One region of the Exiguobacterium sp. Helios genome, then DNA from elsewhere that is predicted to be linked to it. Evidence: predicted binding sites of a transcription regulator. Region 1 holds the regulator's gene; the other holds the start of a gene.
What was found. Region 1 encodes Rex, which represses fermentation and respiration genes when NADH is low (regulators of the CRP and FNR family bind a similar motif). Its sites were predicted from a motif close to TTGTGAAATATTTCACAA; they were not measured.

Region 1 (5,837 bases):
CCCGGTGCCGTGATTTCCGGCTTGAAGTCAAGGTTCGGCGTCACACCCCATGATGTGAAGTCAGACATTTCGCCTGCGACCGGGTTTGGTGTCGAGACTGCTTTTCCGTCAAACGTCACTGTCAATGCCTTGCCGTCTTTCGCTTTCGCTTCGAGTTCGTTTCCGTCGGCAATGCTTAACGAGACGAGCGGAATCGTAGGTTTATTAAGTGCCATGCTGACGTAATCGCCATGATCGACACGTCCGCGGACGATGACACCGGCCGCGCCTTGTTTCTCGGCTTCCGCTTGAATCATGCCGTAGTTGAAGCTGCCGTTCCGGACGACGAAGACGACTTTATCCTTGACGTCTTTGCCAGCATAATTCGGTTCACTGCCGTCACCAACATAGACGACATCCATCTTCTCTTTATCAAAGACCGCAATCGGATTCGGCGAGTCTTGTTTCTGATAAGCGAGGTAACCTGCGTCCTGCCCGTCGACCGTCAATGCCATTCCTTCGAGTGTCAGCTGTGTGTTTTCAACTGACGCGACTTGCAGCGATTCGCTGATTAAGCCCGGCGAGCCGACGACACCGACGTCTGGATTCGACGCGTACGGGTTTCCGGCGCCGCTTCCGGCAAATGCCGAGTTTCCGGCTGAAATTGCACACAAAATACCGTTGTTCATCGCATTGACGATTGCTTTTTGTTCCGGATCATCTTTTTGGACGAAGGATGCCGTTGAACCAAGACTCATGTTGATGACGTCTGCTCCTAGCGCAATCGCATCATCAATCGCTTTGATATAGATATCACTGAATGTCGACGGCATCCCTGGATCATTGCCGAAGACCTTCATCGCGAGGAGTTGTGTTTCCGGTGCAACCCCTTTGATTCCACCGTTCGTTTCATCGCCGTTGGCACCCACTGTACCGGCGACGTGCATCCCGTGCATCGAAGCGCCTGGCCCAAGATCACGGATTTCGCTGTCATGATCCGCATAGTTATAGCCGTACGGTACTTTTTCCGTGAAGTAGTTTCCTTTTAAACCTTTTGACGATTTAAAGCTTTCGACTTTTGACGACGTCAAATCGACTTTCGTCTCCGGACTGAGGACCATGTCCTTGTGCGTCGGATCGATTCCCGTATCGATGACGGCAACGATCGTTCCTTCCCCTTTATAGCCGTAGTCCTGCCATGTCTGCTTCGCATTGACCATGTCTTTACTATGTAACATGTTTGGTGTTGCGCCCTTTTCGACTTCCGGACGCGCATATTCGTGTGCGATATGTACGTTTTTGACCCCGCTTAATTTTTTCAGTTCCTTGATTTCACCATATTTGACTTCCCCGCTGAACCCGTTCAATACGGTCGTGAAGCTTTCTTTATACGAAACAGAAATGTCTTTTTGGGCAATTGCCGCTTTGACTTCCTTCTGTTTGTTGACGATTTGATTCTTAAGAATAATTTTTTCCGTGTTGCTTAACGTGCTGTAACGCTTATTTTGTGCCTGCGCGTGTTCAATCGCTGCTTTTTGATCGAGCTCGACGACAATCCGTACTTTTTCGTTTTGACTGTATGACTTTTCTTGACCCGCTTTTTTCAGTGAGAGTGCTTGTGGCTTTTGTACATCCACTTTTTGTGATGACACGTGTCCCTCAGCATGAACTAGGCTGGAAGATGTCATGAGGGCAGCCGCCATCAGAGCAATCTTCTTTTTCTTCATTCCTTTTCCTCTTTTCCAAAAATGTAATGTGGAGCAAAAACGTATTAAACGAAAATTCTGTATTTTTAGTTTAATTAACTTTCGCTTAATATACAATTTAAATTTGGTGCTTTTTAAAAATATTTGTTTGTTTATTACATCACAAAATGAATAAATCCTTATATTCCCTTATCTATTTCTTACAGGTGAATAAAAAAGGACAAAAAAAACCTTGGTTTCCCAAGGTTTCGGCAGGTAAAGCAATATGGAGACTATCGGGCTCGAACCGACGACCTTTTGGCTGCCAGCCAAACGCTCTCCCAGCTGAGCTAAGCCCCCGTGTGTTTCTATAATGAGTATACCCATTGCTGTTCATTTTTTCAATATAAAATTAGACCGCTTACAAAAAAATCTCCCTCACCTTACCGGCAAAGGAGAATCTTCCGTTATTTGTTCAGCTCACGCATCATATCCGCTTGTCGTTCCAGTTCAGCCTGTTGCTCCAGGATCAGCACTTTTTTATACGTCCGTGCCGAGATGATGATACTGATTTCATAGAGGATGAACAAAGGAACAGAAATCATCAAATGCGACGTAATGTCGGGCGGTGAGATCAACGCCGCGATCACGAACAACGCAAAATACGCATACTTCCGATTCTTCCGCATGAAGAACGGCGTTACGAGTCCGAGCCGTGTCAAAAACATCGTCACGACCGGTAACTGGAACAACAGACCAAACGGAATCGTCAACCGGATCAGGAAACTGAAATAGTTCTCGACCCCGATGACCTGTTCAATCCCAAGCTCTTGTCCGAGTTCCGTTGATACTTCCAGTAAAAACGGCAACAGCCAAAAATAAGAAAAGGAAACACCCGCAAGGAATAAGAAAAACGTCACGGGAATGTACGTCAACGTCGCTTTTTGTTCTTGGTCGTGCAGACCGGGACGGATGAACGCCCAAAGCTGGTACATCCAAAACGGGGACGCCAAGACGATTGCGATGATGAACGCAAGATTCAGATATAACATCAACGGATCAACGACGTTAAACGCATTTAAACCGATTCCGAGTTCCTTTAAGTCGGCCTGTAAGAAACGGACGAGCGGCCGGACGAGCGGAAAGGCTGCGATAAACATGACTACCACGATGATGAGCGACCAGATGATCCGCTTACGCAGTTCATCTAAGTGCGATGTCACACTCTGTTCTTGATCGATCGCCATGATTCACTCACTTCTCTTTCATTTCGTCCTTTTTATCCTTATCATCTTCCATGATGCCGTGTGTCGCACTCTTGAACTCTTTTAACGTTTGACCGGCCGCGCGGCCGAGTTCCGGTAATTTCTTCGGTCCGAAGATAATGAGGGCGACGACACCGATCAAGGCGATGCTTGCCGGTCCAATACCAAGTGTTAACGGGATTAAGTTTTCCATTATGATTTCACTCCTTCAGCTGATTGCGAATAATGCTTCATGAAATAGACGAGCGACTGCAGCTCGATTGACAGATCGATGTGATGCACCCGGACGTGGGCCGGGACATTCAACCGGGCCGGTGTAAAGTTCAGAATGCCGGTCACACCGTACTCAACTAACTCATCCGCTACTGACTGCGCGAACTGCGACGGTACCGTCAAGATGGCGACATCGACATGGTTCGCTTTGATTTGTTCTTTCATATCCGAGACGTGATAAATCGGAACGTCCTGCGTCGTTGTTCCGACCTTGTCTTCATCGGCGTCAAACGCGATGACGATACGAGTACTATTATTCTTTAAAAAGTTATAATTTGCAAACGCTGTTCCGAGATGTCCGACCCCGATTAAGGCGACATTCGTGACCTCGTCTTGGTTGAGTGTCTTTCGGAAAAATGTTAACAAATGTTGAACGTTATAACCGTACCCTTTTTTCCCTAACGCCCCAAAGTAGGAAAAGTCACGACGGATCGTCGCAGAGTCGACTTTGACCGCTTCGCTGAGCTCTGCTGACGAGACGCGCAGCTTGCCGGAGTTATAGAGACTTTGGATAAAACGATAATATAACGGCAGTCGTTTCGCCGTTGCTTGTGGTATTTTTGTGTCTGGCCCATTCATACTGCAGTTCCCCCTTCGGCCACGTTCTGACGTGGCACCCAAATCAATGCAAAGAATTCTACTCTCCTTGATTGTAAACCACTTCACATAGAGTAACAAATATTATATTCGGCAGGATTTTTCGTGATAGACTAAAGGGTGGAAGGATGGATGGATATGATTCTCTTACAAGTAAACCAACTCTCAAAATCATTCGGCGTAGAGCCGATTTTAGACAATATTAAACTCGAAGTACAGGAACGGGACCGGATTGCCCTCGTCGGACGAAACGGTGCCGGAAAATCGACACTTTTAAAAATCATCGCCGGGGAGCTGTCACATGACTCGGGGGAGATCATGAAAAGCAAGGAAGTCCGGATTGGTTATCTCGCGCAGGACAGCGGACTCGAGTCGAACGAATCGATTTGGAACGAGATGCTGACCGTCTTTGAGCATCTGCAGGATCAGGAACGGGCGCTTCGTCGGATGGAAATCGAAATGGGCATGGAGCACATTTTAAATGATCCGACTGCCTATGACCGTCTCCTGAAAACGTACGATCAAGCGCAACACGACTTCTCGGAAGCCGGCGGCTATCAGTTCGAAGCCAACATCCGCTCTGTCTTACACGGGATGCGTTTTTATCCGGACGATTATTCCCGCCGGATTCAGACGCTTTCCGGTGGACAGCGGACCCGGCTTGCCCTGGCGAAGATGTTACTCCAGGCACCGGAACTGTTGATTCTCGATGAGCCGACCAATCACCTCGACATCGATACGTTGTCCTGGCTCGAAAGCTACCTGTCCGGTTACCGTGGTGCTGTCCTGATCGTTTCCCATGACCGCTATTTCCTCGATCAAGTCGTCAACGTCGTCTATGAATTGTCCCGGAACGTGTCGCGGAAATTCACAGGCAACTATACGAAGTATCTCGAACAAAAAGCGGCACTGTACGAACAGGAAATGAAACAGTTCGAACAGCAGCAGGAAGACATCGCGAAGATGCAGGACTTCATCCAGCGTAACATCGCCCGTGCGACGACGACGAAACGGGCGCAAAGTGTCCGCAAGCGTCTCGAAAAAGTCGACCGGATCGACCGTCCGGACGGTGACGAACGCAGTACGGTTCTGTCATTCCCGATTGAAAAGCAGAGCGGCAATGATGTGCTGCAGGTCAATCAACTCGCTGTCGGCTACGAAGAAGCCGTCTCGAAAAACATTACGTTCCGGCTGCAACGTGCGGAATCACTGGCGCTTGTCGGACCAAACGGAATCGGCAAGTCGACGTTACTGAAAGTGCTTGTCGGCCGTCTGAAACCGCTGTTCGGTGACTATCGTTTCGGTACTGGCGTCTCGATTGGCTACTACGATCAGGAGCAGGCGGAACTGAACGACCGCAATCGGGTCATTGATGAAATTTGGAACGAATGGCCGTTGATGCGCGAACAGGAAGTCCGGTCCGTTCTCGGGCAGTTCCTGTTCAGCGGCGATGATGTCTTCAAGCTCGTCCATGAATTGTCGGGCGGTGAACGCGGACGTCTGGCGCTCGCGAAGCTGAAGTTACGGAAAACGAATCTGCTTGTGCTGGATGAGCCGACGAACCACCTGGATCTTGATTCGAAAATGGTCCTCGAAAATGCACTTGTCGATTACGAAGGCACGTTACTGTTCGTCTCCCACGACCGTTACTTCATCGACCGCGTCGCGACACGTGTCATCGAGATGAGTACAGACGGCGTGACCGATTACCTCGGTGACTACTCGTATTATATGGAGAAAAAAGCCGAGAAGGAAGAAATCGCCCGCCTCGAAGCAGAAGAAGCGAAAGCGATCAAAGTCGCTTCGACGAAGACGATTGATAAAGAGGCGCAAAAAGAAGCGCGCAAAAAGAAACAACAGCTGGAGAAGCTCGAACAAGAAATTGAACGGTTGGAGAACCGGTCGGTCGAAATCGAACAGTTGTTGTGCGAACCGGAAGTCTTTAATGATATTCCGAAAGCGACCGCCCTTTCGGCAGAACGCGATCAGATTGATGTCGACTTGCTTGATTTGATGGAACAGTGGGAGTCGTTCCACT
Region 2 (5,837 bases), 440 kb from region 1:
TAACCTTGGAACAGTTCCGTCACTTCCGTCGACAGTTCCCCGCGTCGGGCCCGGACGGACCGGGCAAACCGTTGTTCCCGGTAGGCAAACCAGCCGGGAATGACGAATCCCGTCAAGATCAGACCAAACACGAGGACAAGCGCGACACTGAGTGAAAAGAAACTGACGAAAAAGATTGTACACAGAAAGACGAGCACTAAAATGATCGGTGGATAGACGACGCGCAAAAACGTATTTTGCAGACTTTCGACGTCCCCGACAATCCGGGCGAGCAAATCCCCGCTCCGGTACTTGGCAAAGATACCCGGTGCGAGTGGTTCCAGCCGTTTATAAAACGTCGTCCGCAAGTCACTGAGGATCGTAAACGTCGCCCGGTGTGAGTAATACCGTTCGGCGTACCGGCTGACAGCCCGCGTCAGACTGGAGATTTTCTGTAAGGCAATCAAAACGGCAAGTGTCTGAATCGGCGGCAACAGGGCGGCTTTTGAAATCAAAAAACCGCTTGCTGCGAACAAGCCGACTGCCGTGATTCCGGCCAAAACACCGAAGACGATCGAGAGCACGATGTCCCGTTTCTGGTGCAGCATCAAACGAAAAATTCCTATTAACTCTTTCATCGTGTCTCCTCCCCCCGTTGAACGGCACGCATCATCGCATATTCCGATTCACGTCCAAGTAATTCTTCATGTGTCCCCCGGTCGACAATCCGTCCGGCTTCCAGCACGACGATTTGATCCGACCGTTCAATCGTATGCAGACGGTGGGCGACCGTGATGACGGTCGCTTCACGTCCGAGAACAGTCATCGCTTCCTGCAACAACCGTTCCGTCTTCACGTCAAGACCGGTCGTCGGTTCATCAAACAAGATGACATTCGGTCGTTTCAGGAAGGCACGTGCTAACGCAACGCGCTGCTTTTCGCCGCCGGATAAGCCGCGTCCGCCTTCTCCGATTATCGTGTCGAGTCCGTTCGGCAACTGTCCGATCAATTCGGTCAGACCGGCGTCCGATGCCGCCTGTTCAATCGCAGCCCGCGATGCTTCGCGCAATTCACCGATGGCGATATTATCCGCCAGCGTCCCGGCATAGAGATACGGATGCTGCGAGATGTAGCTGAGCTGGCTGAACCAACTGGATTCCGTGATGGTCTGACGATCTTGACCGTCAAGCAACAGCTGTCCGTCCTGCGGATCGGCAAGGCCAGCCAGCAATTGGAGGACCGTCGATTTTCCGGCACCGCTGCGGCCGATCAAGGCAACCTTTTGATACGGTTCAATCGTCAAATTCAACTGTTCCATCGCAAACCGGGCATCGCGGTACGAAAACGCGACGTCTTTCAGTTCAATTCGCGGCGGACGGGCTGCCGGCAGTTCCGTTCGTCCGAAAGCGACATTCCGGTCGTCGTCCGTCAGTTCGGCCGCAATCTGTTTCGCGGCGGCGACACTGCCCCGTCCGGTATGGAAAGCAGCTCCCATCTCTTTTAACGCCAGATAGTATTCCGGTGCCAGAACCAACATCAAGAAGGCCGGCACAAAGGTGATGCTTTGGAACAAAATCAACCGTAAGCTGACTTCAAGCGCAATCATCCCCATACTGAGCATCGAGATGAATTCGAGCATCAACGACGACAGGAACGCGAGTTTTAAGACGGTTAACGTCGCATCCCGAAATTCGAGACTGCTTCGTTCAATCACGTCCTGCTGAGCTTTCGCCCGCCCGAATAACTTGAGCGTCGTCAATCCTTGTAACGTATCGAGAAACGTACCAGAAAAGGCATTCATCTTCTCAAGCTGCGTATCGGCCCGCTTTTGCGTCATGATCCCGATGACGATGTAAAACAACGGAATGAACGGGGCGGTAATCATCATGACCAGTCCCGTGACCCAGTCATAGCTGAAGGCGGCAATCAAGACCATCAACGGAACAATCGATGTCTGAATGACCTTCGGCAGGTACTGGCTGTAATAGCTGTCCATCTCATCGACGGAATCCATCAGGATACTGACCTTTTGTCCGGATTGTCCTTCAAGCATCGACTCGACAGAGTTTCGTGTGTATTTCGCGACGAGCGCCTGACGCAAATCTTGTTTGACGCGTGCCGCAAGACTCGTTCCGAGGCGCCCGTTCCAGTACGTGACGCCGACGCGCAGGACAAGCATCCCCAATAGGACACCGAGCAACGGAATAACTGCCGCGAACGGATCCCCTTGCAGAAAAATCCGGTCAACGATGATGACAATCAGATAGGATTGTCCGATGACGGCGACTCCCATCAGGACGGCGGCCAGCATCAGTTGTATAAAAATCGTACGCGGAATCGTAATAATTCCTTTGAGTGGATTCATAAGAAAACGTCCTTTCACTAAGTGTGAACGACTTTTAGTGAATATTTTCACATATCGTACATTCAGTATACCGAATCCATTCTGTTGATGCCACGGGTATGCTGTCGAAAAGGTGTGACGGTTTTGTGAGGGACCTTTTGTTGGACAATTGATTTATCCGGATGTATTATAGACAATAGTTATCCACGTTATACAGAAAGGAGAATGTTTCATGCAAATGAAGACAGGTGTTGAACAATCGGTGTATGCGATGCTCTTATTGACGTTTTTACCGGAGAAAGGTGTGTTGCCGGGCGAATTCATCAGTCAGCAACTTGGCGCTTCGCCAACCTACTTTCAAAAGTTGCTCCGGAAGCTCGTGAGTGCGGATCTGCTGATTTCTGTTCCCGGTGCAAAAGGCGGCTTCCGGCTCAAAGCGTCACCGGAGACGATTCGTGTGTTTGATATCTATGAAGCAATCGAGGGCAAACAATCCTTATATGCCTCAAGCGGTGTTTTCGAAGACTTGATGGGTATCCAGGATCAGAACATCTGCTTATTGTCCGACCTGATGGCAGAAGCGGAACAGTCGTGGCAATCGAGACTCAAACGCGAGACGATCGACTCGATCCGCCGTGAAATTTATTTGAACTGTCCGCCCGATCATCTGACAAAACTGCAGAGTTTAATTGAAGAAAAAATGATTCGTAACTAAAAGGAGAATATATGATGAACACCACTACACTTGACCGCTATTTTGATTTATTTGATGCTTCCCGGACCGATGAAAAAGCTTTTGATGACTTGATTTCCCTGTTCTCGGACGAAATCACATTCGTCCTGAACGGACAGGAACAGCACGGTATCGATGCCTGGAAACAGTTCGTCCGGATGGTCTTTACGGCGAATCAGGATATTAAACACATGTATGCCGGATGGGTTCCATCAGAAACAGGAGATACGATGGAAACACGCTGGGCTGTTTGCGGGAAACGCGCGGACGGCTCTGTCTTCACCCAGGAGGGAACCGACATCGCCCGGCTCAATGCGGATGGAAAGATTGTCTATCTCGCCAACGTTCCCGATGATACGGCGATGTTTAACCAATACAACGATTAATCGAAAACAGGCATCACTTCGTTATGAAGTGGTGCCTGTTGATTATGCTTATAAATTCTTCGCTTTGAAGGTATCGCCGCCTTCAATCGTTCCGTTATCAAATCCTTTTTGGAACCATCGTTCGCGTTGAGCCGATGTACCGTGTGTAAAGCTTTCCGGTACGACATATCCTTGCCCTTTTTTCTGCAATGTATCATCTCCGACAGCATTCGCCGCTCCAAGTGCCTCTTCCAAATCGCCTTCTTCAAGCAGATTTTGTCCTTGTGCATGGTTGGCCCAGACACCCGCATAGTAATCCGCCTGCAATTCAAAGCGGACCAGGTATTTGTTGAACTTCTCTTCGCTCATCTTTTGACGAAGCGGCATGATTTCGTCTGATGTCCCAAGCAACGTCTGAACATGGTGCCCAACTTCGTGGGCAATGACATACGCCATCGCGAAGTCTCCCGGTGCCCCGTATTTATTTTGTAACTCATCATAAAAACTTAGATCAATGTATAATTTCTGATCCCCCGGACAATAAAACGGTCCGACTGACTTTCCGGCTTGTCCACACGCTGAACTGACCTGATCGGTATATAAAACGAGCGTCGGTTCTTTATATGTCATACCGTCCTGTTTAAATTCCTTTGTCCAGACTTTTTCCGTATCCGCTAAGACAACGGATACAAAATCAGCCGCTTCTTTTTCTTTGGCCGTTTCCTGGTACTCGCCTTGACTGTCGCCTTGTGAATCGGACAATCCTCCGAGGATGTCGGCCGGATTCCCGCCCATCAACGTGACGACGATTAAAATGATGATCCCGAGTCCGCCTCCGATCCCGGCGACTCCTTTTCCACCCATGCCCCGTCGATCTTCGACGTTCGAACTTCTTTCTCTGCCCTTCCATTTCATACACGGTTCCTCCTACAAGTCTCAATGCCCTTCTATACCCCATATCTTGTCTGTTTAGGCATGAATTTCTATTTTAAAATTTAATTTTGTTTTAAGTATCTTGAAGCTAAACAATCTTATTTTCCCGACCGATAGTCGTATACGTTTAACATGTTTACTCGTGATTTGTTTCACTTTCTATTAGAAAATGGGGGAATTTTATTTTATGAAACGTCGGAATCAACTTATGCTTTGGATCAGTTTTCTTGTCGTCACTTTATCGTTCATTGTCCATGGTTTACACCGGTTCACCGACTTTGCGGAAGGTTATCAACTCATCCGGGGAAACGTAACAGCCGCTTCACCCACGACACTTGCCTGGATTGCTTTGTTACCGTTTGTCTGTTGGATTGCTTCTGCCGTTCTCTACCGGATTCGACCAGACAGTATAATCGTTGCGCTTCTCTTGACGTTGACACTGACGTTTTCCAGTATGTCGATCGTCGCCGGCGGCAATGGACTGGTCGAGTATCATTTTTCAATTTTCATGGTCCTGGCGTTGATTGCTTATTTCCGCCGGATTAACTTGATTCTCGTCAGCACCATCCTTTTCGCCTTGCAACATTTCGCCGGCTTCTTTTTTGCCCCGTCCCTGATTTGCGGAACGACCGGTTATCCGTTCAGCATTCTGATGATTCATGCCGTTTTCTTGATTTTGACGAGTGTGGCTCTGATTATCCAGATTGCCGTACAAAATCAGGAACGATCCGTCTCCTTGAAACGAGAAACGGAAGCCACGACGCTGATTACGAATGTCAGTCACCAAATCGAAGCACTTGTCGGTAATTTAAAAACGAATACGAAACACTTACAACAGGCAGCTGTCCAGTCCGTCGAAGCAACGAACCAGATCGCGACAGCGATTGCACCGATTGTTCAGTCCGCTGACGGTCAGCATCAATCGATGCAACAAGGAACGGATCAGTTGCATCAGGTCAATACGTCCATCGCATCGATCCAATCGAAAATGGCACAAACCGTCACGACGACGGAACATATGACGAAACGCGCGTTGACTGGAAACGAGGAGATGAACCTGATGGACCGCCGCGTCGAAGAGATGGTCGAATCAACGAACGGTCTGCACACTTCCGTCACGGCAATGGCCAGCCGGTCGGATAAGATTCAAAAAATCCTCGCCAGTCTGGAAGCCATTGCCGGCCAGACGAATCTATTGGCATTAAACGCTGCGATCGAAGCGGCACGTGCCGGAGATGCCGGACGGGGGTTTGCCGTCGTTGCAACGGAAGTCGGGCATCTCGCTGTTCAGTCCCGCAGTTATGCAAACGAAGTAACGGAAGTCCTGCAGGCCCTGATTGTCGATACCGATCAAATCAAAACGACCGCCGCCGGTTATACGAAAACACTGGCTGAAAATCAGGAAATGACGAGCCGTGTCCGTCAGACATTTTCTGATATCACGCAACTCGTACAGGAAGTCGAACAAAGTATCAGCTCCATT

Region 2: a site for Rex is predicted at 2,380-2,397, ahead of cydD (thiol reductant ABC exporter subunit CydD). Genes of this name have one in related genera too.

Annotation. Positions count from the first base shown of each region.
Region 1 is NZ_CP053557.1:3,028,752-3,034,588, forward strand. Features, by position in the region: gene HNY42_RS15610 (S8 family serine peptidase) at 1-1,706, opposite strand, end outside; tRNA gene HNY42_RS15615 (tRNA-Ala) at 1,952-2,024, opposite strand; gene tatC (twin-arginine translocase subunit TatC) at 2,132-2,911, opposite strand; gene HNY42_RS15625 (twin-arginine translocase TatA/TatE family subunit) at 2,919-3,122, opposite strand; gene HNY42_RS15630 (redox-sensing transcriptional repressor Rex) at 3,122-3,781, opposite strand; gene HNY42_RS15635 (ABC-F family ATP-binding cassette domain-containing protein) at 3,938-5,837, shown strand, end outside.
Region 2 is NZ_CP053557.1:425,186-431,022, reverse strand. Features, by position in the region: gene cydC (thiol reductant ABC exporter subunit CydC) at 1-617, opposite strand, end outside; gene cydD (thiol reductant ABC exporter subunit CydD) at 614-2,344, opposite strand; gene HNY42_RS02370 (RrF2 family transcriptional regulator) at 2,556-3,038, shown strand; gene HNY42_RS02365 (nuclear transport factor 2 family protein) at 3,050-3,442, shown strand; gene HNY42_RS02360 (KPN_02809 family neutral zinc metallopeptidase) at 3,491-4,336, opposite strand; gene HNY42_RS02355 (methyl-accepting chemotaxis protein) at 4,542-5,837, shown strand, end outside.